DNA from 3 places in the Allobosea sp. LjRoot9 genome. Region 1 is predicted to be linked to each of the others. Evidence: predicted binding sites of a transcription regulator. Region 1 holds the regulator's gene; each other region holds the start of a gene.

Region 1 (9,613 bases):
TGGTCGAGGCGCATCTGCGCGGCGAGATCCAGCTTTAGTCTACAGCCCAACGAAAGCGCTGGCACTCCCGGAAAACCGGGATTCCGCCCGGCGCGGATAGGCAGAAAGTTCTTCCTCACGCCGCTGGGGAAGAGCACATGATTCACATCATAGACGCCTCCAATCGCCGGCACTATGCCGACCAGATTGAGGAACATTTCCGCATCCGGCACCGCATCTATGTCGAGGAGCGCCGCTGGATGGAGCTGGAGCGCCCCGACGGGCGCGAGGTCGACCAGTTCGACACCGACGACGCGGTCTATCTGCTGGCGCTGAAGCAGGGCAAGGTGATCGGGGGCTCCCGCCTCGTGCCGACCCTCTGCCCGCATCTGATGAGCGAGGTCTTTCCCTTCCTCGCCAATATCCGCGGCCTGCAGCGCGGCCCCGACATCGTCGAATGGACCCGGATCTTCGTGGTTCCCGAGTATCGCGGCCGCGAATCCGCCGTACTGCACACCGTCCTCGCCGGCATGCTCGAATACTGCCTGGAGCAGAATTTCAGCGCGATCACCGTCGTGATGGAAACCTGGTGGATGCCGCGCTTCCTGGAGCTCGGCTGGGAGGTCAAGCCGCTCGGCCTGCCGACGATGATCGACGGCATGTCCTGCATCGGCACGATGATCAGCGTGACCGAAGAGGCCTGGCGCAACACGCTGGCATTCAAGCGGATTGCGGCCCCGACACTGGTCGACCGGCGGCATGGGCCGCACATCATCAAGGAAAGGCGAACCAACCATGTATGACGAGAACGCCTATTCGGCCTTGTCCTCCGAGGAACGGCAAGACCTCGGAAACGCGCTGGCGACCCTGGTGACGCTGATGAATCGGCACCGGCGCTACGCCCCGCTGCTGGAGGTCGCGTCCCATTTCGACCTCCCCGACGATCTCTGGCTGCTGACTCAGGTCATGGGCCTGGACGATGCCGGGCGCTCAGCGCTGGTGCAGCTCTTCCTGCTGACCAATGGGGCGGTCCAGGCCAAGCCGTTGAGCCAGGACGCCGTCATGCTGGTGAGCCACGATCTCGGCGCCATCTACGAGCGGACCCGGGACCGCGAGCGCGGTGTGGCCTCTCCTCACGATGCGTGAGGTCCGGCTTCCGGGGCCAGCGGGGAACCCCTCTCCGGCATCGAAGTCGAGTCTACCGACTTCGACACTTTGAGTGCTGAACTCGGGTAAGCCCGAGTTCAGTGAGAGGGGCAGGGGTGAGGTGTCGGCCGTTTGACGCTTTGGCCGTGACCTAACCGCTGCTCCCTCGTCATTGCGAGCGCAGCGAAGCAACCCAGGGGGACGTAGAGCGAGCCCTCCTGGGTTGCTTCGCTGCGCTCGCAATGACGGCAAAGTTCCGCGCAACTGGTCCAGGGGCCTGCACCTCACCCCTGCCCCGCGCCCGACTTACGCCCTTGCCAGCCAAGCCTCCATTCCCGCCGCCGCCGCGACGCCGGTGGCGAAGCAGGCCTGCAGCAAGTAGCCTCCGGTCGGGGCTTCCCAGTCCAGCATCTCGCCGGCGACGAAGACGCCAGGCAGCGCCTTCAGCATGAAATCGGTGGTGACCGCGCCAGCTTCGATGCCGCCAGCGCTCGAAATCGCGCGCGTGATCGGGGCGAGGCCGGCGAGCGTGAGGGGAGCGGCCTTGATCAGTGCCGCCAGGGCCGCTGCATTCTCAGGCAAGCGCGGGCTCGCCTCGCGCAGGAGCGCGATCGCAGCCGGCGACAGGCCCGCCGCCTTGCGCAGATGGTTGCTCAGCGTCTCGCCCTTGCGGCGCTTCGCCAGACGCTCGACGAGGCGAGCGGTCTCCATGTCGGGCCGCAGATCGAGCGTGACCACCGCCCTGCCCTCGCGCAGGATCGCCTCGCGCAGCAGGCCCGACAGCGCATAGACCGCACCGCCCTCGATGCCTTCGGCATCGATCATCGCCTCGCCGGTGGCCTGACGCTCACCGAAGCGGATGACGATGCGCTTCAACGGCGCGCCACTGAAGCGCTCACGCATCGTCGCCGACCAGGCCACCGTGAAACCGCCATTGGCCGGCAGCAGCGGCGCGACGGCGACGCCACGCTCCGCGAGCCGAGGCGCCCAGCCGCCATCCGAGCCAAGGCGCGGCCAGCTCGCGCCGCCGAGCGCCAGCAGGGTCGCGCCGGGCCGGATCGTTTCGACCCCGCCGTCGCGGGTCTGGAAGCTGAGCGCGCCATCAGCGCTCCAGCCGGTCCAGTGCATCCCCGATGCGAGTTTAACGCCCTGCCCCTCCAGCCGGCGCAGCCAGGCGCGCAGCAGAGGCGAGGCCTTCATCGCCCTGGGGAAGACGCGCCCGCTCGTGCCGATGAAGCTGTCGGCGCCGAGATCGTCGGCCCAATCGCGCAAGGCCTGGGGCGGGAAGGCGCGGATTGCTGGTTCGAGCCAGGCCTGCGCTCCGCGATAGCGCGTCAGGAACTGATCCAGCGGTTCGGAATGGGTCAGGTTCAGCCCGCCGCGGCCGGCAAGCAGGAATTTGCGCGCCGGCGAGGGCATGCGGTCATAGACTGTAACGGCGTGGCCGGCGGCGGACAGCCGCTCGGCGGCGATCAGGCCGGAGGGGCCTGCGCCGATGATCGCGATGTCGGGTGTCGGCATGGACTCAAACTCCTGCAGCCCGGCTCCGGTTTCGGCTGCCGGGCGGCGGCGAGCGGGATCAGGCCTGCGATGTCAGCTCCTTGTGCACGAGGTGCACCCAATAGGTCGAGCCCAGAGCGAGAATATCGTCGTTGAAATCATAGAGCGGGGTGTGGAGCAGATTGCCTTTGCCCTCCGCCGCGGTGCCGTTGCCGATGCGGATGAAGGCTCCCGGCCGCTGCTCCAGCATGAAGGCGAAATCATCGGCGCCGGTGTTGAGCGGGATCTGCCTGTCCATCTTCTCCGCGCCGACGAGGTCGCTGGCGACCGCCGCCGCGAGCACCGTCTCGTCAGCGGTGTTGATCAAGGGCGGATAGCGGCGCTTGTAGACATAGTCGGCGCTGCAGCCCTGGATCGCCGCCACGCCCTCGGCGAGCACGCCCAGGCGCTGCTCCAGAATGTCGCGCACCGCGGCTGAGAAGCAGCGCGCCGTGCCGGTGACGACGACCTCAGCGGGAATGACATTGGGCGAGGAGAAAGCGCCGGCATTGATGTGGCCGACGCTCAGCACCGCCGGTTCGACGGCGGGAACATTGCGGGCGACGATCGCCTGGACGCCGAGGATGAAATTGGCCAGCGCGATCGTCGGGTCGGTCGCGGTATGGGCGCCGGAGCCACCATGGCCGCCAGTGCCGCGGAAGGTCACGACCCAGGTGTCGCTGGCGGCGAGCATCGGCCCTTGCCTGATGCCGAACTCCCCGGCGCGGCGGCCCGGCTGGTTGTGCATGCCGTAGACGGCATCGACCGGAAAGCGCTCGAACAGCCCCTGCTCGAGCATGACGCGGGCACCGCCCAACCCTTCCTCCGCCGGCTGGAAGATGAAATGGACCGTGCCGCCGAAATCCCGGTGCTCCGCCAGATAGCGCGCGGCACCGAGCAACATGGCGATATGTCCGTCATGCCCGCAGGCGTGCATCTTGCCGGGAATGGTCGAGCGATGCGGGATCTCGCTCTTCTCCTCGATGCGCAGCGCGTCCAGTTCGGAGCGAAGCGCGATGGCGCGCTGTCCGCCGCGCTCGCCCTTCAGCGTGCCGACCACCCCGGTCCCGGCCACCCCCTCATGAGTCTCGATGCCCCAGCCGCGCAGCGTCCGCGCCACCAGGGCCGCCGTCCTGACCTCCTCGAAGGCGATCTCGGGATGGGCATGAATGTCGCGCCGGATGGCGATGAGGTCGGCTTCGAAAGCCTTGATGGCGGGAAAAACGGGGCTGTCGAGCACGGTCTCGAATCCTGGCGGGCGTATGAGCGGCCAAGATTAGAGAGGAACCCTACCTGCAACAATCGACGGAGTCGCAGATCCCCGCTGCAATGGCAAAGCGGTCCGCATTCGCCGCCGTGGCAATCCCTAAGCTCCGTCATTCCGGGGCTTCGCCCTCGGGTCCGACCTTTGGTCGGCCCAAGGATAAACTCCGCGAAGAGCCCGGAACCCAGAACCGATGAGGGTTCCAAGAGGCGCTCGGACATCAGAGCTTCGGCAATGAGCAACAACGGTTCTGGGTTCCGGGCTCAGGCCTTCGGCCTGCCCCGGAATGACGCGCGCTCTTAGCCGCGCGCAAACGTCTCGTCGAAGGCGTAGCCCGCGCCGCGCACCGTACGCAGCGGGTCCTTGGCATCACCGGGCGTGATCGCCTTGCGCAGGCGGCCGACATGAACGTCGACCGTGCGCTCGTCGATATAGACGTCGCGACCCCAGACGGCGTCGAGGAGCTGTGCGCGGGAATAGACCCGGCCCGGCGCCTGCATCAGGAATTCGAGCAGGCGGAATTCGGTCGGGCCGAGATGCAATTCCGCGCCGGAGCGGCGGACGCGGCGCGTCGTGCGGTCGAGTTCGAGATCGCCGGCCGCTAGCAGCCCCGCGACATGGCCAGGCTTGGCCCTGCGCAAGAGCGCCTGGATGCGCGCGATCAGTTCAGGCAGCGAGAACGGCTTGACCACATAGTCGTCGGCGCCGGTGGCGAGGCCGCGCACGCGCTCGGTCTCCTCGCCGCGGGCGGTGAGCATGATGATCGGCACGCGCTCGGTGTCCCGGCGCGTGCGCAGGCGGCGGCAGAGCTCGATGCCCGACAAGCCCGGCAGCATCCAGTCGAGCAGGACGAGGTCGGGCGTGTGGTCGCGCAGATGCAGCTCGGCATCGTCGCCGCGTGCGACGCTGTCGACCTCGAAGCCCTCGGCTTCGAGGTTGTAGCGCAGGAGCAGGGTGAGCGGCTCCTCGTCCTCGACGATCAGGATGCGTGCGGGCATGTCTCAGTTCCGTTCCTGGCATTCAGCCGACACACACCGTCATGCTCGCCCTGGTGGCGAGCATCCACGTCTTGAACACAGGTCTCGACCAGCGAAGACGTGGATGGTCGGGACAAGCCCGACCATGACGGGAAAGCTGCCGGTGCGTTCATTCCATCAGCTCCCCGTCACCGCCTCGACATTGATGTCGGTGGTGTCGAGCTTCGGGCGGTTGAGATCGAGCGACTCGCCGGTGACGAGATAGTGGATCGTCTCGGCGATGTTGGTGGTGTGATCGCCGATGCGCTCGACATTCTTGGCGCAGAACAGGAGATGCGTGCAGAAGGTGATGTTGCGCGGGTCTTCCATCATATAGGTCAGCAATTCGCGGAAGAGCGAGGTGTAGAGCGCGTCGATCTCGTCGTCGCGGCGCCAGACCTCCATGGCCTTCTGCTCGTTGCTCGCGGCATAGGCGTCGAGCACGTCCTTGAGCTGGGCCTGGACGAGCCGGCTCATATGCTCGAGCCCGACCACGGCGCGATGCGGCGGCTGGAACTGGCCGGAGATCGCGACCGCGCGCTTGGCGATGTTCTTGGCGAGATCGCCGACGCGCTCGATGTCGGCGGCGATGCGGATCGCCGAGATCAGTTCACGCAGGTCGTTCGCCAGCGGCTGGCGCCGGGCGATGGTCAGGACCGCGCGCTCCTCGACATCGCGCTGGAGGTTGTCGAGGCGCTGGTCGGCGCTGATCACCTTCTGGGCGAGCGTGGTGTCGCGGCGCACCAGCGCCACGGTGGAATCGCCGAGCATGCGCTCGGACATGCCGCCCATCTCGGCGAGGCTGCGGCGCAGCGCCTCGAGTTCGGCGTCGTAGGAGCGGACGATATGTTCGGTCATCGCGGCGGATCCTCTGGAAGCGAAAACAGGGTTCGATAGTCAGCCGAAGCGGCCGGTGACGTAGTCCTGGGTCTGCTTCTTGTGCGGGTTCATGAAGATGGTGTTGGTCGGCGCGAACTCGATCACCTCGCCGAGATACATGAAGGCGGTGTACTGCGAGATGCGCGCCGCCTGCTGCATGTTGTGGGTGACGATGACGATGGTGAAATCGGTCTTGAGCTGCTCCAGCAGATCCTCGATCTTGCCGGTCGAGATCGGATCGAGCGCCGAGGTCGGCTCGTCGAACAGGATCACCTCCGGCTTCTGCGCGATGGTGCGCGCGATGCACAGGCGCTGCTGCTGGCCGCCCGAGAGGCCCATGCCGGACATCTTGAGCTTGTCCTTGACCTCGTCCCAGAGGGCGGAGCGGCGCAGCGCGCCCTCGACGCGGTCGTCGAGCTCCGACTTCGGCGGCTTCTCATAGAGCCGGATGCCGAAGGCGACATTGTCGTAGATCGACATCGGGAAGGGCGTCGGCTTCTGGAAGACCATGCCGATGCGCGAGCGCAGCTCGTTCACATCGACATCATTGGAGATGACGTTGCGGCCGTCGAGGATGACCTCGCCGGTGGCGCGCTGCTCGGGATAGAGCGAATAGATGCGGTTGAAGATGCGCAGCAGGGTCGACTTGCCGCAGCCCGAGGGGCCGATCAGCGCCGTGACGTGACGGTCACGGAAATCGAGATTGACGTTCTTCAGCGCCTTGTGCTCGCCGTAGTAGAAATCGAGGTTCTTGACCGCGATCCTGACCGGGGCTTCGGCATCGAGCGTTTGCGGGCTCAGTTCCAGCGTCGAAAGCATCGACTTCTTCCTTCAGATCGAACGCGACGAGGGTTCAGGATGGCCGTTCACTTGCTGCCGCGCACGATACGGCGCGCGATCAGCGAGAGCAGCAGGATCGAGACGGTGATGATCAGCGAACCGGCCCAGGCGAGCTGCTGCCAGTTCTCGTAAGGGGCCGAGGCGAACTGGTAGATCGTCACCGGCAGGTTCGAGACGCCGCCCGAAAGCGTCGGCGAGAACCAGAAATTGTTGTTCAGCGCGGTGAAGATCAATGGCGCGGTCTCGCCGGCGATGCGGGCGAGCGCCAGCAGGATGCCGGTGACCATGCCCGATTTCGCCGCCCGCCAGGTGACGCTGGTGATGACGACCGAGGGCGGGGCGCCAAGCGCCGCGCCAGCCTCGCGCAACGGCCCCGGAACCAGCCGCAGCATGTCCTCAGTGGTGCGCACGATGACCGGGATCGCGATGATGCCGAGCGCGACGCCGCCGGCCCAGCCAGAGTACCCGCGGAAGGGCTCGACCAGGATGACGTAGACGAACAGGCCGATCAGGATCGAGGGCGCCGAGAGCAGGATGTCATTGATGAAGCGGATCAGATTGGCGAGCTGCGAGCCCTTGCCGTATTCGGCGAGATAGGTGCCGGCGAGCACGCCGATCGGCGTCGCCACCGCGATGCCGAGGAAGGTCAGCACGATCGAGCCGACGATGGCGTTGGCAAGGCCGCCGCCCTCGGAACCGGGGCCGGGTGTGACCTGTGTGAAGGTCGCGAGCGAAAGCCCGCCGACGCCCTTCACGATCAGCATGCCGAGGATCCAGAACAGCACGAAGATGGCGAGGAAGGTGAAGCCGGTGGCGATCAGCTTCATCGCCTTGTCGGCGGTGCGGCGTGCCGGGCGCACGCGGCCCCATTCGGCACGAGGCGTCTGGGAGGCGATGGAGGGGGTCGTCATGCTCATGGTCGGCGGCCTTATTCAGTAGCTCTTGCTTATCAGTAGCTCTTGACGCGCGAGACGAGGATGCGCGCGATGACGAGGACGACGAAGGTGACGAAGAACAGGATGCAGCCGAGCGCGATCAGCGCGTTGAGCTGCAGGCCGAGCGCCTCGTTGAACTCATTGGCGATGCGCGAGGCGATGGTCGAGCCCGGATCCAGGATCGAGGCCGAGAGCCGGTTGGCGTTGCCGACGACGAAGGTCACCGCCATGGTCTCGCCGAGCGCACGGCCGAGGCCGAGCATGACCGCGCCGATGATCGAGACACCGGCCTGGGGCACCAGGACATGGCGCACGACCTCCCAGGTGGTCGCCCCAATTCCGTAAGCGCTTTCGCGCAGCACGGAGGGGATCTGCTCCAGCATGTCGCGCGTGATCGAGGCGATGAAGGGGATGATCATGAAGGCGAGGATGATGCCGGCGGTGAAGATGCCGAGCCCCGAGGGCGAGCGCGAATAGAGCACCGTGCCGACGAGTGGCAGGCCTTCGACGATGTTGGAGAGCGGCACCTGAACATAGGCGGCGAAGAGCGGCACGAAGACGAACAGGCCCCACATGCCATAGATGATCGAGGGCACGGCGGCGAGCAACTCGATGGCGGTCGCGACCGGCTGCTTGAACCAGGGCGGGGCGAGCTGCGTCAGGTAGACCGCGATGCCCAGCGAGAGCGGCACTCCGATGACGAGCGCGATCAGCGCGGTCGAGAGCGTCCCGACGATCGCCGGCCAGGCGCCGTACTGGTCGTTCTGGGTGTCCCAGACGCTGGAGGTGATGAAGCCGAAGCCGAATTCGCGGAAGGCCGGCCAGCCGCCGACGACCATCGACAGCATGATGCCGGCGAGCAGCACCAGCACGAACAACGCGGCCAGGAAGCTGGCATTGCGGAAGACGATGTCGAACGTGCCCTTGGGGGTCTTGCGCAGCGGCGCAGCAGCAGCGGGCATCGTCTGGGTCACGGCGGTCATCCGCGGGGCTCCGGTAGCATGGGTTGTCCGTCATTCCTGGGCGGAGCGAAGCGCAGGCCCGAGAAGCCCGGGGCTGCGCCTCCTGAATGAGATGGCCGGGTCAAGCCCAGCCATGATGGCGAGCGATCAGAAGATCGGCTTGCCGGAGTTGTCGACGACGCCCTTCCAGGCAGCGCGGACCATGTCCTTGACGTTGCTCGGCAGCGGCACGTAGTCGATGCCGGTCGCGAGCTGGTCGCCGCTCTTATAGGCCCAGTCGAAGAACTTCAGCGCGGCCTGCGCCTCTTCCGGCTTTTCGGGCTTGGCATGGACGAGGATGAAGGTCGCCGAGGTGATCGGCCAGGCCTGCGCACCCTTCTGATTGTTCAGCGAGATGCCGAAACCGGGAGCCTCGTTCCAGTTGGCGTTGGCGGCAGCGGCCTGGAAGGCCTTGTCATCAGGCGCCGGGTAGTTGCCGTCGGCGTTCTGGACCAGCGCGAAGGCGAGCTTGTTCTGCTTGGCATAGGCGTATTCGACATAGCCGATCGAGTTCGCGACCTGCTTGACCGAAGCCGAGACGCCCTCATTGCCCTTGCCGCCGATGCCGACCGGCCACTGGACCGACTGGTTGGCGCCGATCTTGGTCTTCCAGTCAGGCGAGACGCGCGACAGATAATCGGTCCAGACGAAGGTCGTGCCCGAGCCGTCCGAACGGTAGACCGGGTTGATGCTGGCGTCTGGCAGGGTCACGCCGGCATTGAGCGCGGCGATCTTGGGGTCGTTCCACTTCTTGATGTCGCCGAGATAGATTTCGGCGATGAGCTGGCCCGTGAGCTTCAGCTTGCCGGCCTCGATGCCGGCGACGTTGATCGCGGGGACGACGCCGCCCATCACGGTCGGGAACTGGATCAGGCCTTCCTTGGTCAGCTCCTCGCCCTTCAGCGGGGCGTCGGTGGCGCCGAAAGCGACAGTCTTGGCCTTGATCTGGCGAATGCCGCCACCGGAACCGATCGACTGGTAGTTGAGACCGATATTGGTCTCCTTCTTATAGGC
Region 2 (9,613 bases), on a different contig from region 1:
GTCGGCCTCCATCTTGCGCGGGCCGGATTGGCCGGCGAGCTCGCGGTACTGGGCGAGCTGCCTTTCGCTGTCGACTTTCTCGACTTTGGAGGTGTCCCATTCCAGCTTCAGGGCGTCGCGGCCCTGGGTTGCCTGCCAGTAGCCGTCGGCCACCACGGCCACGCCCTCAGCGCCGCCGTCCAAGGCTACGCGCAGCACGGCCTTGACGCCCTTGACGGCGCGCGCAGCGCTATCGTCCACCGACGCCAGCCGGCCGCCGAACACCGGCGGGCGCGCCACCACGGCGGTCAATTGACCGGGCAGCCGCATGTCGATGCCGAAATCCTGCCGTCCGCTGGTCTTGGCCTGCGCATCCAGGCGCTGCGTCGGTCGGCCAATGATGCGGAAATCCTTGGGGTTCTTCAGCGTGACCTTTTCGGGCACCGGCAGCGCCATGGCGGCCTCCGCCAGTTCGCCATAGCCGGCCTTGCGGCCGCCCGGCCCGAGCACCGTGCCGGATTGGGTGCGCAAGGTTGCGACGTCGACCTTCCAGCGCATTGCTGCCGCGTTCAGCAGCATGGCGCGAGCCCGGGCGCCGAGCTCGCGATACTGCGTGAAGCTGTTCTTGATCGTGTGCGAGCCGCCGGTGAGGTGGATGCCGAAGAGCGGGTCGGCATAGGCCATGTCGTTGGTGCCGTGCCGGCTGCGCACCAAGCTCCAGTCGGCATCGAGCTCCTCGGCCAGGATCATCGGCAGGCCGGTATTGACGCCCTGACCGAATTCCAGCCGGTTGATGGTGACCGTGACCTCGCCATTCCCGGCAATCTGCACGAAGGCCGAGGGCAGCTGCGTCGGCTTGAGGGCGCTCGCGGCCGCTCCGCCACCAGCCGCCTGGCCCATCGCGATATGGGGAAAAGCGCCGAGCGCAAACCCGCCGGCTCCGGCCAATTTCAGGAAGCTGCGGCGCGGCAGCGTCGCAGGCGCCGGCTGGTCCCGCTCGATCAGGCGCTGCAGGACGCGCGGCAATTCGCTGTAGTCGATGTTGTGCAACATGACGGCTCCTTCAGACGAGGGCGCGGGAGGCATCCGCCACAGCGGAGCGAATCCGGGCATAAGTGCCGCAACGGCAGATATTGCCCGTCATGGCCTCATCGATCTCGGCGGGGCTCGGCTGCTTGCCGCGCGGCAGCGATTTGAGAAACGCGGTCGCGCTCATGATCTGGCCGCTCTGGCAGTAGCCGCACTGGGCGACGTCATGCTTGACCCAGGCCGCGTGCACGGCCGCGCCGACACGGTCGGCACCAGCGGTCACGGCCTCGATCGTGGTGATCGCCTTGCCCGCGGCCTCAGAAATCGGCGTGCTGCAGGAGCGGATGGCCTCGCCGTCCAGATGCACGGTGCAGGCCCCGCATAGCGCCGCGCCGCAGCCGAATTTGGTGCCGGTCATGCCGAGCGTATCGCGCAGGGCCCAAAGGATAGGCGTGGCCGGGTCGGCGTCGACCGCGTGCTCACGGCCGTTGATGGTGAGCGCAATCATGGCTGGCCGGTTCTCCGTAGGTTGTGCCGCGATATCGCCCAGGCATGGCGGGCCGTGTCGAAACGGCGGGCGGTCGGATGATCTGCTCGCCCCCGGCGCCTGATTGGCGGTTTCCACGCCGCAGCTGCCGGGCTTGGCGTTTGCGTGACGCCTGCCTCGATGAGGACGAAACTAGCTCTTCCGGCCGCACCGGATTAGATGGGATAATCCGCATAGGCTTAGAAGTGGATTTTCTGAATGCGCCGGGAGAACGTGAACGACCTCCTCGGCTTCATCGCGGTGGCGCGCGAGCGGAGCTTCACCAAGGCAGCCGCCAAGCTTGGCGTGTCCCAGTCCGCGCTGAGCTATACCATCCGCATTCTGGAGGCGCGGCTTGGCCTTCGGCTGTTGACCCGAACGACCCGCAGCGTCTCCTTGACCGAGGCCGGAGAGCGCCTTCTCCACAGCATCGGGCCGCACTTCGACGAGATCGAAAGCGAGATTTCAGCGCTCAACGCATTGCGCGACAAGCCGGCGGGAACCGTCCGCATCACGACCGTAGAGCATGCGGCAGAGACGATTCTCTGGCCCGCAATGGCGAGGCTCCTGCCGGAATATCCCGACATCAACGTCGAGATCATCAACGACTACAGCCTGATCGACATCGCCGCCGAGCGTTATGATGCCGGCGTGCGGCTCGGCGGCGATGTCGACAAGAATATGATCGCGGTGCGCATAGCGCCTGATTTCCGCGTGGCGGTCGTGGCAGCGCCGTCCTACTTCGAGACTCGGCCACAGCCCCTTGCACCCCAGGATCTGACCGAGCATTCCTGCATCAATCTACGCCTGCCGACCCATGGCGGGTTCTACCTTTGGGATTTCAGGAAGGACGACCGAGAGCTCAGGGTCCGCGTCCAGGGGCGGCTCGTCTTCAACGCCGTGGCGATGATCCGGCATGCCGCGCTTGAGGGGCTGGGCCTAGCCTATCTGCCGGAAGACCTGGTGGACACGGCCATTCAGGAGGGCCGGCTGCTGCGCGTTCTCACCGATTGGTGCCCACCACGACCGGGCTATCACCTGTACTATCCGAGCCGCCGCCAACCCTCGCCTGCATTCTCGCTCGTGGTGGATGCCCTGCGCCAACGCGCTTGAATTTGACTGGCTTCGAAGGCTGGATGAGCGCGAAATAGGCTGCCCTCAACACTCCAAAAGTGAACCGCTAGAAGCGCTGCGGATAAGAGAGCCCTTTTTGGGCGCATTGTCGAGCTTTGGGCTTGGCGCCGCCCTCCGCCAAGCATGCGAAGATGCCGATAGCGGCAGCGTCTCTGCGGGCAGCGGTCGACGAACAGGATCGATAAGCATCGACGCGCCGCCCGCGATGACACCTCAGCCCTGCGCGCGCCTTGAAACCTCTGCCCAAGCGGCCGATGGGTCGCAATGTTCTGGAACGGTGAAAAAACTACGCAGCAAGCCAGAGCAGCAAGCGTTGAGGCAAGGTAAGCGTTGCGGCTTCCCCGATCTCCAAAAGGTCCTCACCGGATTGGAACGGCACGTCGACGAAGACCTCGGTGGCGCCAATGCTGACTCCATAGCGGACGCTCGCTCCGAGGAATTCGCGATGTGCGATCACGCAGGGCAATGCCAAGGCATTGCCTGAGGGTGTCTCGGGACCAGTTAGCCCGGCATGCTGCGGCCGAAACACCAGCTTTGCGCCCTTGGGAACTATCGCGTCGCTCGCTATTGGCACCCTGATCCCGCCGTCGATCGCGAAATGGCGTTCGGGGCCGGAGTCGACGATGCCGCCAGCGAGGATGTTGGCCGTGCCCAAGAAATTTGCGACGAAGAGATTGGCCGGTCGCTCGTAGAGTTCCATCGGCGTTCCGACCTGCTGGATGACACCGTCATTCATGACCGCGATGCGGTCGCAGATCGTGTTCGCCTCCTCCTGGTCATGCGTGACAAAGATCGTGGTCAGGCCGAGCCTTCGCTGCAGGTCGCGCAATTCGCGGCGAACCTGCACGCGCATCTTGGCGTCGAGGTTCGAGAGCGGCTCGTCCAGCAGGAGCACTTTCGGCTCGACCGCAACCGTGCGCGCCACCGCAACGCGTTGCTGCTGGCCGCCGGAAAGCTGCGACGGGCGCCGCTCGCCGAGATGGCCCAGGCCGACAAGATCGAGCGCGATATCGACGCGGCGCTCGATTTCGGCGCGCGCCACGCCGCGTTCCTCCAGACCGAAAGCGACGTTCCTTCGAACGGTCATATGCGGCCAGAGCGCGTAGGATTGGAAGACCATGCCGACATCGCGTTTCCAGGGAGGCAGATTCGAGATGTCCTTGCCGCCGATCATGATGCGGCCGGTATCGGCCTGGTTGAATCCGGCGATAAGCCTCAGAAGCGTGGTTTTCCCGCAACCGGAGGGACCGAGGAAGGCGAAGAATTCGCCGGGCTGAATGGTGAGATTGACGTCCTTCAGGACGTGGTTTGCGCCGTAGGAGAGGTTTATGCCTTCGATGTCGACGGCGAGCGCCGGTGTGGAAATCGATGCGATGGCGTCCATGGTCAGTGGCCCATTCCCTTGGCCTTCTGGCTGCGTTCGATGATGAGATGGGAGAGGAAAGTGCAGAGTGCCACGAGCAGGACCGCGACGACGCCGAGCGCCGCACCCGGCCCCCGGCCTGCCGCCGATTGCATGAAGACGTAGAGGCCATAGGCGAGCGGCGCGTCTGAGTTCGACTGGACCAGCATCAGCGTCGCCGAGAGCTCGACGGCGGCCGTCGAGAACGAGGTGACGAAGCCGGCGAGGATGCCGCCCGCCATCAGTGGCACGACGACGCGGCGCACCGTGCGGGCCTTGGTCGCGCCGAGGTTCTCGGCCGCCTCCTCCAGCGAGACGGAAATCTGCTGAAGCGCGGCATGACAAGCCCGCAGGGCATAGGGCAGGCGCCGGATGGCGAGCGCCAGCACGATCATGATCCAGAGCGAGGCGAGCGGCGTGCCGTCGGGCAAGGTGACGCCGTAGAACGTCCGCAGATAGCCGATGCCGAGCACGACGCCGGGAATGGCGAGCGCCGCCGACGCGGCCCAGTCGAGCCATTCGCGCCCGACGAGCTTCGTACGCAGCACGAGATAGGCGATGGCGACGCCGAGCACGACGTCGATGCCGCCGGCGATCGAGGCATAGATCAGCGTGTTCTTGATGTAGAGCGAGCTCTCACCGAAGACGCGGGCGTAATGCGCCGCCGTGTATGCGTCCGGCAGAGGCGAAAACGACCAGATCGTCGCGAAGGACAAAAGCAGCAGGCCCAGATGCGGCGCCAGCACCAGCGCCAGGATCAGGATGACGACACCGTAGCCGAACACCGCCTCGAAGGGCGTCATCACCCGCCGGGCGAGGCCGCCGCCGCCGCGCTGCGTCGTAGAGTAGTCGCGGCCCTTCAGCGCCAGCGCCGAGAGCCACATCGCCATGACCGAGGCGACGATCAGCACGACCGAGATGACATAACCCATCGGATCGGCGATTCCGATCGAGGTGACGCGCAGATAGGCCTGCGGCGCGAGCATGTCCTTGACGTTGAGCAGCAGCGGCGTCGCCAGATCGTCGAAGACCTTGACGAAGACGAGCGAGGCGCCGGCGAGATAGCCCGGCATGGCGAGAGGGAAGACGATGCGGCGGAACAGCCGAAAACCGGACGAGCCGAGATTCTGCGCCGCCTCCTCCATCGCCCGGTCGATGTTGCGCAGCGCGGCCGAGAGATTGATCAGGATGAAGGGGAAGTAGTGGACCGACTGAACGAAGATGACCCCGTTCAGCCCCTCCATAAAGCCGATCTTGAAGTCGAACCAGTCGTCGAGCAGCAGATTGACCGAGCCGTTGCGGCCGAAGAAGAGCTGCATTGCGACCGCGCCGACGAAGGGCGGCATGATCAGCGGCAAGAAGCCGAGCGTCTGCACGAGGGCTGCGCCGCGAAAGGCGAAGCGCGTCGTCAGATAGGCCAGCGGCAAGGCGAAGACCGAGGCCCAAACCACCGACATCGCCGAAACATAGAACGAGTTCCACAGCGAGCGCATGAACAGCTCGGTCCGGACGAAATCGTAGAAATTGACGAGCGTGAACGTGCTCGTGCCCTTCTCGGTGAAGGCGACATAGAGCACCGTGGCGACCGGCAGCACCAGGAACAGCCCCAGGAACGCCGCGATGGCGAGCGCCAGCGCGATCTGGCCGGGCGTGGCCATGAAGCGTTTAGCGCTGACTGTGGCGAGGATGGCGGTCATGAGGGCCTGTCGTTACGTGTCATCCCGCACGCAGTGCAGCGGCGCAGATGCGGGACCGTCATCTGAAAGAGGCAGCGTCTCGTCGCGCGGTCCCGTTTCTGCGCAGCAGCGTTCCACCCTGCTGCGCACACGGGATGACACGCCTCATCACCGCGCCGCCTTTAGCGCCTCTTCCGCCTTCACCTTCGCCTTGCCGTAGTTGTCTCGGGCAAAACTCGCCCACTGACTTTCGACTTCGGCCTGGCGCGAGCCCTTCTCCTTGGCGCCGGTGAAGGCGCCACGCAATTCGGCACTGGCGGCCTGCGCCTCGGTGACGGGAAGCGCCGCGATCAGGCTGCGGGCCTCGTCGGCCAGCGCCTTGGCCTGCGGGTTGGGCTTCCTGGCGAGCGCCGCATCGATCTCATGCAGGGTCTTGGTGACTCCCTTGAGCGCGTCGAGCTGGAACGAAATCAACTGGTCGAAGAGCGTGTCGACGACCGCCGTGCGCGTCTCCGACTTGTCGACATCGAAGCCAATCATCTTCTGGAAGCGCGGATCGGTGAAGGGGTTGGGATAGTCCGCACCGGCCTTGGCGTAGACAGCCGGGTTGACCGGCAGGCGGCGGATGCCGGGCTCCAGCAGCACCTCCTGCCCGCTGGGCGAGAGCAGGAATTCGATGAAGGCCTCGGCGGCTGCCTTGTTGGGCGCGTTCGTGACGATGCCGACATTGGCGGGCACAACCGTGGTCACGCTCGGGTAGACGAATTTGACCGGGAAGCCCGAGGCCTGCGCCGAGAAGGCGAAGAAGTCGATGACGATGCCGACGCCGACCTGACCGGAATTCACCGCCTCGGGCACGCCGAAGGAACGGTCAGTGATCGTGCGGAAATTGCCCGACATCTCCTTGATGGTGCGCCAGCCCTTGTCCCAACCTTCGCCCTGCAGAATAGTCTCGATCGTCAGATGCGTCGTGCCCGAGCGAGCAGGCGATGCGATCGAGACATGGTCGTAGAAAACCGGCTTGGCGAGGTCCTGCCAATCCTTGGGTTCGGGCAGCTTGTTGGCCTTGGCGTAACGCTCATTCCACATGATGCCGTAACCCGACGCCGCAAAGCCTGAATAGAAGCCCTGCGGATCATTGATCGGGTAGGAGCCGATCTTCTCGGGGATGCCGGTCGCCCTGGGCTTGTAGGCGGTGAGCAGCTGCTTGCCCTTCAGCACCTCGAAAGCGTCAGGCGCCGAGGCCCAGAACAGGTCGACCTGGTTGTTGGCCCTGGTCTCCTCCAGATATTTCACGCCTGCATTGGTGTTGCGGTTCTGGACCTCCAGCGTGACGCCGGGCATCGCCTTCTCGAAGGCCTTCTTGATCGGGTCGGTGACATCTTTCGAGAAGGATGTCACGACCGTGACCTTGCCCGCCGGCGCCTGAGCGAAAGCGGCGGAGGTCGCAAGACTGAAGCCGAGCGCGGTCGCGAGCGCGATCCTGCGTGTGATCATGTCGTCCTCCCAATTATTGAACATCGCCGACGTCGAGGTCGGTCGAGATAGCCCGGACCGCATGTCCATGCGGCGGCAAGTCATAAAGCTGTCACAAAACCTGACCCGATGTCATCCCGCTCCTTGTGATGAAAAGCGGCTGGATCGTCAGCGTTTGATGCCGCGTCCATCCTTTCCGACGATTCCTGATCGTTTGTACTTGCCTCGACCTGTCCGGCCGGAGAGATCCCGATTGGCGCGAAGGTCGCTTTACAGCCAAATCGCAAGCGCCTATCGCCATTTGTGACAGTTCACCGATGGAAGACGAGGCTCTGATGCTCGGCTGGTTTCAGAAGCTCCTTCCCAGGGAGAACAAATTCTTCGACCTGTTCGAGAGCCACTCCGTAGCGCTCGTCGCCGGCGCCAAGGCCTTGAACGGACTGCTTGCCGGCGCGGTGTCTGTCCCGGAAGGATGCGCCGAGGTCATCGCCCAGGAGAACCGCGCCGACGAGATTGCCGGCCAGGTGATGCTGGAGGTCGGACGAACCTTCATCACGCCGTTCGATCGCGGCGACATCGAGGAACTGATCGGCACGATGGACGATGCCATCGACCAGATGCAGAAGACCGTGAAGGCGATCACGCTGTTCGAGGTCGGGAGCTTCGCGCCCTGCATGAAGGATCTCGGCATGGTGATCCTCCAGGCGTCCGAGCGCGTCGCGGTGCTGCTGCCGATGCTGCGTGACATCAAGAAGCACGCAATCTCGATCGGCGCGCTCGCGAAGGAGATCGGGGCGATCGAGGAACGGTCCGACGAACTCTACGACGAGGGGCTGAAGGCGCTCTTCAAGGCGCACCAGACGTCGGACACGATGTCCTTCATCGTCGGAGCGGAGATCTACGATCATCTCGAGAAAGTGGTGGATCGCTTCGAGGACGTCGCCAAGCGCGTCAGCCGCATCGTCCTCGAGCATCTCTGAGCGGCGCGCTCGTGGACATCGTCAGCGTCACCCCCGCCCTGATCTTCCTGATCGCCGTCGCGCTGCTGTTCGATTTCCTGAACGGTCTGCACGACGCCGCCAATTCCATCGCGACGATCGTCTCCACCCGCGTGCTGGCGCCGCGCTGGGCCGTGTTGTGGGCGGCTTTCTTCAACTTCATCGCCTTCCTGTTCTTCGGCCTGCACGTGGCCCAGACGGTCGGCTCCGGCATCATCCAGGCGGCGATCGTCGACGACCGCGTCATCTTCGGCGCGCTGACGGGCGCAATTGTCTGGAACGTGGTCACCTGGATCGCCGGCATCCCCTCGAGTTCGTCGCATGCGCTGATCGGCGGACTGGTCGGCGCTGGGCTAGCCAAGGCCGGGTTCTCATCGATAGTCTGGTGGGGCCTCGGCAAGACCCTCGTTGCAATCTTCATGTCGCCGGCCATCGGCTTCGCGCTGGCGCTACTTTTGGTCCTGATCGTCTCCTGGGCTTTTCTGCGCGTCGCGCCGATGAAGGTCGACAGCACCTTTCGTCTCCTGCAGTTCGTTTCGGCCTCGCTCTATTCGCTCGGGCACGGCGCCAATGACGCGCAGAAGACCATGGGCATCATCGCGGTGCTGCTGTTCTCGCATGGCATGATGGGTGAGGCCTTTTCCGTGCCGTTCTGGGTGGTGATCTCCTGCCAGACGGCGATGGCGCTGGGAACGCTCTGCGGCGGCTGGCGCATCGTCCATACGATGGGCTCGAAGATCACCCGACTGTCACCGCAGCAGGGCTTCTGCGCCGAGACCGGCGGAGCGATCACGCTGTTCATGGCGACCTATCTCGGCATCCCGGTCTCGACGACGCACACCATCACCGGCGCCATCATTGGCGTCGGCGCCGCAAGACGGGTGACTGCGGTGCGTTGGGGTGTGGCGCGCGGCATCGTGTTCGCCTGGATCGTGACGATGCCGATGGCCGGACTGGTCTCGGCGATCGCCTATGCTGCATCGGGCCTGTTCCTGACGGGGCGCTGATCGGCTACGCCTGACGGTCAGCCCAATTTGAGCGAGCGGATCGCCGCCTTCAACCCCGGCTCTTCGACAATGTCGGCGGCGTCTTTCTGTGAGAACCAATGCGACTGGCGCTGGTCGCTTTCTGCCCAGTTTTCAAGGCGCCGTTCGGCCTTGAGGAGGTAGAGCGTCACTTTGCACAGCATGAAATGATCCTCCATCCGTTTCCAGTAGATGTAGCGATCCAAGGGTTTCTTGCGGACCTTGCCGATTATCCCGGCTTCCTCGCGCGCTTCGATGGCGGCCGCCTCATGCCCCTTCTTGCCTTTGATCCGCCAGCCTTTGGGAACGGTCCATCTGCGGGTCGTGCGTGTCGTGACGAGCAGAATCTCCGGCTCTCCGGAGGGCGA
Region 3 (9,613 bases), on a different contig from region 1:
GGCGGCGATGGCCTCGGGCGGAGCATCGACGCTCATGATGATCAGGGCGGGATCGCCCGACATCCGCAGCACGACGAAGGCGAAGGTGACGACCAGCGCCACCGTCAGCGCGGCGCGGGCGAGTCGGGTCAGGAAGAAGCGCAACATCAGCTTGCAGCCTTCAGGAAATTGGCCTGATCATGCGCGACATGGCAAGCGGCCAACCGCCCGTCCGGCAGCGGCATGAGCTTCGGGCTTTCGGCCTTGCAGCGCTCGCGCACGGCGTGGCAGCGCGGGTGGAAAGCGCATCCAGAAGGGCGTGCCGCAGGGTTCGGCGGGTCGCCCTGCAAGACGATGCGCGGCCGGGCGCGCCTGCCTGGCACCGGGGAGGCCGAGACGAGCGCCTCGGTATAGGGATGCGCCGGGTTCGACAGCAGAAGATCGGCCTCGCCCTCTTCGACGATGCGGCCGAGATACATCACCGCGACGCGGTGGCTGACCTGGCGCACGACCTTGAGATCATGGCTGATGAACAGCATGCCGAGACCCAGCTCCTGCTGGATATCGACCAGCAAGTTGACGACTTGCGCCTGGATCGAGACATCGAGCGCCGAGACTGGTTCGTCGCAGACCAGGAGGTCGGGCTTAGTGGCGAGCGCGCGCGCAATCACCGCGCGCTGGCGCTGGCCGCCAGAGAGTTCATGAGGATAGCGCGCACCCTGGTCCGAGCGCAGGCCGACCGATTGCAGGAGGGCCAGTGCCATGGCGTCGCGGCCGCTTGGGTCGCCAATGCGGTGAATGTCGTAAGGCTCTCGGACCTGCTCCAGGATCGACAGCCGCCGGTCGAGCGCGCCGAGCGGATCCTGGTAGATCATCTGCATGCGAGCACGCATCACGCGCCAGGCCGGGCTTCCGCTGGGTGGGATTGCCGTGCCGTTGAACAGCACATCGCCGTCATCGGACGGCTCGAGGCCAAGCGCCAGACGCCCGATGGTAGATTTACCCGAGCCGGACTCGCCGACCAGCCCCAGCGTTCTGCCGCGCTCGACCGTGAGGGAGACGCCGTCCACGGCTCGGACATCGACCGAGCGACCGAGCAGGCCCTGGCGCATCGCATAGCGCCGCGCGACACTCCGCGCCTGGAGAAGCGGCGGGGCGTTCATGCGAAGACGGGCTCCGTCTGGCGCTGCGGCTGGACGAGTGGCGGCGTGCGAATGCAGGCGGCGAGACGGCCAGGCGCCTTCAGGTCGAGCGGTGGCAGGCGCATCTCGCAGGCATCGACCCGACATGGGCAACGCGGCGCGAACGAACAGCCAGGTGGCAGGTTCCAAGGCTCGGGCACATTGCCTTCGATGGGATCGAGCCGGCGGCGCACGCCCTCCAGCGGCGGCAGCGCCGCCAGCAGGCCCTGCGTATAGGGATGCAGCGGCTGCGCGAAGAGCGCGTCGGATTGCGCTGTCTCGATGATCCGGCCGACATACATCACGCAGACGCGGTCGCAGGTCTGCGAGATCACGCCGAGATCATGGCTGATCAGGACCAGAGCCATGTTGGTCTCGCGCCGGATCAGCGTCAGCAGTTCGAGGATCTGCGCTTGAATCGTCGCATCGAGCGCGGTGGTTGGTTCGTCCGCCACCAGAAGGTCGGGTTCGCCGGCGAGCGCCATGGCGATCATGACGCGCTGGTTCTGGCCGCCCGAAAGCTCATGGGGAAAGGCGTCGAGCCGGCGCGCCGCGTCGGGAATGCCGACGAGATCGAAGAGGCGCTTGGCTTCCGCGCGGATCGCGCCGCCCGAGAGCCCGCGATGCAGCGCCAAAGCTTCGCCGACCTGTTTGCCGAGTTTGATGACGGGGTTCAGCGCGCTCGCCGGGTCCTGAAAAATCATGGCGATGCGGCCGCCGCGGGTGGCGTCAAGCAAGGCCGGCTCCGCATTGATCAGTTCGCAGCCCTCCAGCGTGACGCTGCCGGTGACATCCGCCTTCTTCGGCAGAAGGCCGAGCGCGGCGAGCCAGGTCACCGACTTGCCGCAGCCGGATTCGCCGACGAGCCCGACGGCCTCGCCACGTTCCACGGTGAGGTCGATACCATGCAGCACCTTGACCCCGTCGAAGGCGACCGCGAGATCGCGGATCGCGACGAGCGGGCTCTGGTTGCCCCTGCCGGCTTGCGCGCTCATGAGCGGATCCCGCCCCAGCTGCCCGATCGGAAGTCCATCACGATGGACTGCGCCGCCCTCCATGGGATGATCGAGGGGTGTGTTTCGGTCTGTCCGATGGCGAAACGCGACAGCGCCAAGGCGGCGCGAGAGCCCGCGGCGAGAGCCAGGGCATGGCGGCGAGAGAGAGCGGTCATCGGCAGATCTCTTCGAAGCGTCCAAAAAGAAAACGGCGCGACCGATCAGGTCGCGCCATGCGTGGTCTCGCGGCTCAGCTTCGTCCGCCCCAATTCTCGGCGCGGAAGTCCATGGCGAAGGCCGGCGAGGCCTTCCAAGCGAGTGCTTTCGGCTTGGCCGTAAAGGTCGCGTTCTGGTGCAGCACCGTATAGGCGGGATCCTCGCGCTCGGCGATTTCCAGCATGCGGCGGAAGGCGGCCTTGCGGCGGGCCCGGTCGGTCGATGTTTCCAGCTCGACCGAGAGCTTGTTCAGCTCGTCATTGGTCCATTCGCCGACCTGCTGCTGCTGGCCGTTGGGACCGTGCTGGCTGACGAGCGACGAGACGGGATCGTTGAAGGGCGCCGAGTTCGACCAGTCGCGCACGGCGCGCGTCGGGGTGCGCTCGAGGATCTGCTGCCAGTTTTCCTTGACCTGGATCTCGACGTTGAGCCCTGCCTCCTTCCACATCTCGACCAGGATCTGCGCGGTGGCGGTCTGGTTGGTGTAGTAGTTGTTGAGCAGCCGGTAGGGGATCGGATCGCCCTTGTAGCCCGACTGCTTCACCAGATCCTTGGCGACCTTGAGGTCGAAGGCCGGCACCGACCAGTCGGCGATGAACATGTCACCGTAATAGGGCCACTGTAGACCCTTCGGGATCGAGGTCCGGCCGGCCCAGAGCGAGTCGACGATGGCCTGCCGATCGATGGAATGCGTCATCGCGCGGCGCACCAGCGGGTTGACGAGTTGCGGATGGTTCTTGTCGAACACCGTCAGGCGGTGGTTCAGGATCGTGCCGCCCTGGACCTCGAAGGCCGGGTTCTTCTCGATCTGCGCAATCTGATCGGGCGGGATGTCGCAGGCGAACTGATACTGGCCCGACAGCAGCCCGTTGATGCGCGAGGCCGTCTCCGGCACCTCGACGAAGCGGATCGACTTCAGCGGCGGGCGGCCGCCCCAGTATTCATCATGGGCTTCGAGCAGCAGCGACACGTCGGGGCGATATTCGGCGACGCGGTAGGGGCCGGTGGTGACCGGCTTTGAGGCCCAGTCGCTATAGGTCTTGGCTTCCTCGAAGGCGCGGCGGTTCATGATCTCGCTGCCGAAACGCGAGATGCGGCCTTCCAGCGTTACGTCAGGCGTGCCGTTGACGAAGCGCACGGTGTATTTATCGACGACCTCGATGCCGAGCAGGGCCGGCCAGGCGCGGCGCGCCACGGCCGGGACTTCGGCAGGCAGTTCCTTGGAGGCGCGACCGCCGCCGACGGTGAAATCGGCCGAGATCGTCTTGCCGGCGCTCGGCTTGGTGTCGCCGAACATGCGCTCCTTGCCGAAGGAGAAGACGACGTCCTCGGCTGTCAGTTCATCGCCATTGTGGAACTTGACGCCCTGACGAAGCTTGAGCTCGACGGTCCTGTCGTCGATGCGCTTCCATTCGGTCGCGAGGCCGGGCACCGGCTCGAGATTGCCGGTCCAGTTCTTGCCGATCAGACTTTCCCAGATCGAGGAGAAGAAAATCCGCTCGCCGACATTGGACTGCTCGCGCAGCACGTCGAGCAGGTTTGTGTTCGAGATCTTCTGGACCGCGACGGTGATCGAGGGCCGGTTGTCGGCCTGCGCGATCGCGAAGCGCGACGGCAGGATGAGGGCTGAACCGCCGAGCGCTATTGCGCTGCGGCGCGTGAGGGAGCCGACCATGACTGGTCTCCTGTTTCGGTTGCGTTGGGGGCGCGCTCCTCGAGCCCGCGCGGGCTGGAGCGGAAATGGGTCAGCGTCCGGTCGGCATGGGTCAGCCGCCAGGACAGCGCCTTCTGGGCGTAGTCGCGCACGAGCGCCGCATAGCCTGCGTCTTCCGCCAGATTGACGAACTGGTTGGGGTCGCGCGCCAAGTCGAAGAACAGCGGCGGCAGCGCGGCGAAGTGGACGTATTTATAGTTCTCGTCCTGCACGACGCAGAGGCTGGACTCATCCATGCCGAGTCCGAGTACTTTCTCAGGCTGCGAGTAATGCACGTCGCGGAAATCGTATTCGTAATGCAGTTCGGTGCGCCAGTCGGGTGGGCGGACACCCTGGGTGAAGGGCATCACCGAGCGACCATCGCAGGCGCGGGGCGCCTCGCCGCCGAGCCAATCAAGGATCGTCGGCATCACATCGACGCTCTCGGTGAATGCCTCCTCGACCGTGCCGCGACGGCCTTCGGCTGCGGCTGGATCCTTGACGACGAGCGGAATGCGGAAGCTCTCGTCATGGAAGCCGATTTTGCCAAGCAGGTGATGGTCGCCGAGCTGCTCGCCATGATCTGAGGTGAAGACGACCAGCGTGTCGTCCCACTGTCCGGTCTCGTCGAGATAGGCGAAGACCTGACCGAGGCAGTCGTCGATCTCGCTTATCAGGCCGCAATAGGTTGCGCGCATCTGCCGGATCTCGGCCTCGTCGAGCGTGGCGCCCGAGCCTTCCGCGCCATGGAAGAACGAGCCGCGCCCGATCGCATCGACATAATATTTGACCAGCGGGTGCTGGGCGCCCTCGGCCTCGGGCGACTCGGCCCGGATCGGCGCGGGCATGTCCTGCGCCCGGTACATGTCGTGATAGGGCGCCGGCGCAACGAAGGGCGGGTGCGGCCGGTAATAGCCGAGATGCAGGAAGAACGGTTTGCCGGCGCGGCCCTTGAGATAGGTCAGTGCGCGCTCGGTGAAGAAGGACGAGTCGGAGAGTTCCTTGGGAATGCGCGCGGGTCGTTCGGTTGCACCCGGAACAGCGTCTTCGCCTTCGGGCAGCCAGATATCCTCGCGATTGGGCGGCAGCTCGAAACCGTTCTGGGCTACCCAGCCGAAATAGCCGTCCATGTTCGGCTCGAAAGCGCCCACGGAACGGAAGCCGTCCATCAGGTCGCCGAGCACGAGGAAGCGCGGATCCTGCTTCGCGGTCGAACGCGGATCGGGCGTCGTCGTGGTGTAGCCGATCAAGGCTGGATCGTAACCAATCTCGCGCAGGGCCTTGCCCAGGTTGAAATGGCGCTGGTCGAGCGGCACCGTGTTCTGCACGGCGCGATGATTCATCAGATAGAGGCCGGTCAGCAGGCTCGCGCGCGCCGGGCCGCAGGGCACGCAGGCCGTGACGTGGTTGGCGAAGGTGACGCCCTCGGCGCAAAGCCGGTCGAGATTGGGCGTCCGAAGAAATGGCGCCTGCCCACGCGCCCGCAGCAGATGCGGCACGAAATCGGCGCGCCATTGATCGACGACGATGAGCAGAACGTTGCGACGTTTCATTCAAGGCTCCTCCAATCCCATCTCGCTATGGGCTGCGGATGACGGTTGGATGAACCATCGGGCCGGTCGCCCTGTCACTCGACAGAGTGCGCCAGTCTCATTCGGCGCCTTCCGAGGCCGAGCGCCTGCAAAGGATGCGGATCGCGCTCGCGCCCGGCGTGCCCGAGCAGGTCAAGGCCGAATTCACGGCTCGCGCCAGGATCTGCCTGCTCGAAGGCTATGGTTCGACCGAGACCGCCCGGCAAGCCGGGCGTCGCGTATCACTATCGCGGCAACGCTATGCACAGGCAGGTGCATGCCACGCGATCGCGCAAGCTCATGAAGGGAGGTGTACTTCGCTCGAAACTGATCGACCGTCTGGCGCCCGACAGAAGCATACGGGCATCGGTTAAGTGGATTGACGGCGCGCTCTGTCGGCAGAATGCCATTCCGTACCAGGGCACGGACGACCTCGTCGGAGACGCTACGCGGTCAGCTTAGCGAGGAGGCACATGATCGATGGATCCATACCGGCGTCATCTCGAACGATGCCGTCAGCGCTCGAAGACGACAAAAATTCATCCGAGCATTGCGGTGAGGCATATTCGGAGGGAGAGCATTTTGTGAGCCGGCTTTGCGGGGGAATGCTGCCAAATCGGCCTTTTACTCGGCGGGTTTGGCCTTGGCATTGACCCGGACGATGATCAGATCAACAAGCTGACGAACTGTTTTGCAGGCTTGCATGTCGTTGTCGGGCATGTCGCAATCGAACTCCCGCTCGATCGCGTTCCCGATCAAGGTCAAATCATCGATCGACAGGCCTAGATCATTTTCCACGCTTGCTGCCGGGTCGAGCTTTTCCTGATGGACCAAGCCTTCGGCGGCAATGATCTCCAACAATCTCTCGATGAGCATGGCTTCGCTGCTTGTAAGATCAGACATGCCTTCTCCCGTCAGGCTTGCTTACGCCAGGATGTCACGTCGTCGACTGCCTTTTGAGAGGTCGCCCTGATGCTCCATCGGAAGCATCACAATTCCCACCCATCTAAATTTGCGATGCAGACGACTGGAAACACGCCACGGCGGGCTCGGTTCCACCGGCTGCCGACGCAGGGGCCAGACGTTCGCGGAAGAAGCCGTACAGGGCGTCGTCCACGCGACCAGCCAGAGGGATCGCGGGTTCCTTGAAATCTGGCGCCGTGAGCTGACGAAGAAACCGAGCGTCATCGTCAGCTGCGTCCGGATCGCCGCAAGAACGCATGGGTTCCAATCTCCGACAGGGTTTGGGAGGCCACGGTCAATCGCCGCAGGCGCGCAGCGCGCTCCAGGGAGCGCGCCCGAGAGACGCGGAAGCGTCGTGCCTCATCGCGGGATCGCGCAGGCTGAAAGCATTGGCCGCCCATGAAGATCGCGACTTTCGACGTCCATGGGATCAACGGCCTTCTCCCGGTGTTGCTGCGCTGGTTGGCAGAAGCCGAGCCAGACATCGGCCGCCGATCGACGGGCTGAACCATGTTCCAGAGCTAGTGCGAATGGCCGTGGCAAGCCGGACCGCGGCGATCCGCAGAGGCCTCATCCGGCGCGGCTGATGTCCTGGTGCATCGGCAGCTTCCAGTTCGGCCTCGGGAAATGGCAGGTGTAGCCGGCGGGATAGCGCTCCAGGTAGTCCTGATGCTCCGGTTCGGCCTCCCAGAAATCGCCGACCGGGGTCACTTCGGTCACGACCTTGCCGGGCCAAATCCCCGACGCGTTGACGTCGGCGATGGTCTCCTCGGCGACACGCTTCTGCTCGTCGCTCACATAAAAGATCGCCGAGCGGTAGCTCGCGCCGATATCGTTGCCCTGACGGTCGCGCGTCGTCGGGTCGTGAATCTGGAAAAAGAATTCGAGCAGGTCGCGGTAGCTCGTCCGGGCCGGGTCGAACACGATCTCGATCGCCTCCGCATGGTTGCCATGATTGCGGTACGTGGCATTGGGCACCTCGCCACCCGAATAGCCGACACGGGTGGAGATCACGCCGGGTCTGCGGCGGATCAGATCCTGCATGCCCCAGAAGCAACCGCCGGCAAGCACTGCGCGTTCCGTTGTCATGGCTCTGAACCTCCTGATTATAGGTTGGCCCGAATATAGGCATTGTCGAACAAGATATCAGGCAGGGAGCGCAGGAGGCGGATGGCGGTGAGGTTTCTCTTCGACGGTCCCGAACAGGCGAAACGAACGGTCCTGCTCGCGCACGGCGCTGGCGGGCCGATGGATTCGCCCTCGCTGACAGCGACGGCGAAGGCCTTGGCGGGATCGGGCCTTCGTGTGGCTCGCTTTGAGTTCAACTATATGGCGGGCCGACGAATGGTGTCGGGCCGCAAGCCCCCGCCGCGAGCGGAAAAGCTCAATCCAGAATACCTCGCCGCTATTGACGCGCTTGATGCAAAAAGTCCGCTCATCATCGGCGGCAAGTCGATGGGCGGCCGGGTCGCCAGCATGGTCGCAGACGGCCTCTTCGCCTCCGGCCGAGCCCACGGCCTGCTGTGCCTTGGTTATCCCTTTCATCCGCCGGCCAAGCCCGAGCAGTTGCGCACGGCGCACCTCGTCGACCTGAAAATCCCGACGCTGATTGTGCAGGGCACGCGCGACCAATTCGGCATGCGGGACGAGGTGTCCGCCTACACGCTGTCACCGGCCATCGAGATTTTGTGGCTTGAGGACGGCGACCACGATCTGAAGCCGCGGAAATCCGTTTCCGGCTTTTCTGCCACCGACCATCTGAAGACCATGGCTGAGGCGGTTTCGGCCTGGGCCGAGCGGATCACGAGCTAGGACGGGGCGATGAAAATCGCCACCTTCAACGTCAACGGGACCAACGGATGCCTCGCGGTGCACCTGATTCTTGATTTGCTGGAAACGAAGCGCCGCCCGGCTTGGTTGCCGGGCGGCGCAGGTCGGATTGCGGAACTTTTTCTACAATCGCGGCAACACTATGCCTCGATTTTCACGATCCTGCATGCGTGCGGTCTCACGAGCAACCCGTCGTCGAGCCGCAGGTGTTGCACTTCAAACACGTCCCATTTCGCACCAGCGTGAAGTTGCCGCATTCGCCGCAGCTGTCCCCGACATAGCCCTTCATGATCGCCTCAGCGCGGCGCTCGGATGCGCTGGGCTGGGCGGCGGGGGCCGAGAAGCCGAGCTTGGCCATGTCGGCCTCGCCGTAAGCTTCAGGCTCCTCCTTGAGCGCCGTCGGGCTCGTGGTGATCAGCGCGGTCACTGTGGCGCCGCCGCGCGCCACCGTCTCGGTGCCGGTAGCGAGGCCGCCGCCGCCCTGGATGGCGTGGAAGTTCATCGGCTTGCCGCGCCGAAAGCCGGTCGAGGCCAGCGGGCTCGTGGTGATAGGCGTGGCCGTGTCAGGCGCCTTGTCCTGCCCGACGCCGCCGCCGATCACGTCATGGCCGATCTCGCTCGGGTCGATATGGGCGAGGTCGTGTCGGCCGAGATAGGAGATCGCGAGCTCCCGGAAGACATAGTCGAGGATCGAGGTCGCGTTCTTGATCGACTGGTTTCCCTGCACGAAGCCCGAGGGCTCGAAGCGGGTGAAGGTGAACGCCTCGACATACTCCTCCAGCGGCACGCCGTATTGCAGGCCCAGTGACACCGCGATGGCGAAATTGTTCATCATCGCGCGGAAGGCGGCGCCCTCCTTGTGCATGTCGATGAAGATCTCGCCGAGGCGGCCATCGGCATATTCGCCGGTGTGGACATAGACCTTGTGGCCGCCGACGACCGCCTTCTGGATGTAGCCTGTGCGGCGCGAGGGCATCTTCTCGCGCTCGCGGACGACCTTCTCGATGATGCGCTCGACGATCTTTTCGGCGATCTGCGTTGTGCGGGCGGCCATCGGCTGCTGGTAATGCGCCTCGACGGCGTCCTCCTCATCGTCCTCGTCGGAGATCAGGGCGGAGTTCAGCGGCTGCGAGAGCTTTGAGCCGTCGCGGTAGAGGGCGTTGGCCTTCAGCGCCAGCTTCCAGG

The links. The regulator PhoB, encoded in region 1, activates phosphate uptake and scavenging genes when phosphate is short. The targets are predictions, from matches to a motif close to TGTCATNNANCTGTCAT.
Region 2: the regulator PhoB is predicted to act here: its motif matches at 7,322-7,338, upstream of ACSQ3P_RS30365 (DUF47 domain-containing protein).
Region 3: the regulator PhoB is predicted to act here: its motif matches at 5,656-5,672, upstream of pehA (phosphoric/sulfuric ester hydrolase PehA).

Annotation. Positions count from the first base shown of each region.
Region 1 is NZ_CAXUPC020000002.1:697,353-706,965, forward strand. Features, by position in the region: gene ACSQ3P_RS11930 (helix-turn-helix transcriptional regulator) at 1-38, shown strand, start outside; gene ACSQ3P_RS11935 (acyl-homoserine-lactone synthase) at 138-782, shown strand; gene ACSQ3P_RS11940 (hypothetical protein) at 775-1,125, shown strand; gene ACSQ3P_RS11945 (TIGR03862 family flavoprotein) at 1,432-2,646, opposite strand; gene ACSQ3P_RS11950 (M20 aminoacylase family protein) at 2,705-3,904, opposite strand; gene phoB (phosphate regulon transcriptional regulator PhoB) at 4,228-4,926, opposite strand; gene phoU (phosphate signaling complex protein PhoU) at 5,083-5,802, opposite strand; gene pstB (phosphate ABC transporter ATP-binding protein PstB) at 5,842-6,642, opposite strand; gene pstA (phosphate ABC transporter permease PstA) at 6,690-7,580, opposite strand; gene pstC (phosphate ABC transporter permease subunit PstC) at 7,613-8,581, opposite strand; gene pstS (phosphate ABC transporter substrate-binding protein PstS) at 8,708-9,613, opposite strand, start outside.
Region 2 is NZ_CAXUPC020000013.1:183,264-192,876, forward strand. Features, by position in the region: gene ACSQ3P_RS30335 (molybdopterin cofactor-binding domain-containing protein) at 1-1,032, opposite strand, end outside; gene ACSQ3P_RS30340 ((2Fe-2S)-binding protein) at 1,043-1,516, opposite strand; gene ACSQ3P_RS30345 (LysR family transcriptional regulator) at 1,754-2,647, shown strand; gene ACSQ3P_RS30350 (ABC transporter ATP-binding protein) at 2,955-4,052, opposite strand; gene ACSQ3P_RS30355 (ABC transporter permease) at 4,055-5,767, opposite strand; gene ACSQ3P_RS30360 (ABC transporter substrate-binding protein) at 5,915-7,243, opposite strand; gene ACSQ3P_RS30365 (DUF47 domain-containing protein) at 7,558-8,202, shown strand; gene ACSQ3P_RS30370 (anion permease) at 8,214-9,227, shown strand; partial or broken gene ACSQ3P_RS30375 (NUDIX hydrolase) at 9,245-9,613, opposite strand, start outside.
Region 3 is NZ_CAXUPC020000001.1:1,287,519-1,297,131, reverse strand. Features, by position in the region: gene ACSQ3P_RS06105 (ABC transporter permease) at 1-147, opposite strand, end outside; gene ACSQ3P_RS06100 (ABC transporter ATP-binding protein) at 147-1,142, opposite strand; gene ACSQ3P_RS06095 (ABC transporter ATP-binding protein) at 1,139-2,155, opposite strand; gene ACSQ3P_RS06090 (ABC transporter substrate-binding protein) at 2,406-4,046, opposite strand; gene pehA (phosphoric/sulfuric ester hydrolase PehA) at 4,013-5,617, opposite strand; gene ACSQ3P_RS06080 (acyl carrier protein) at 6,260-6,538, opposite strand; partial or broken gene ACSQ3P_RS06075 (exodeoxyribonuclease III) at 6,998-7,084, shown strand; gene msrA (peptide-methionine (S)-S-oxide reductase MsrA) at 7,169-7,687, opposite strand; gene ACSQ3P_RS06065 (alpha/beta hydrolase family protein) at 7,769-8,410, shown strand; gene ACSQ3P_RS06060 (vitamin B12-dependent ribonucleotide reductase) at 8,607-9,613, opposite strand, start outside.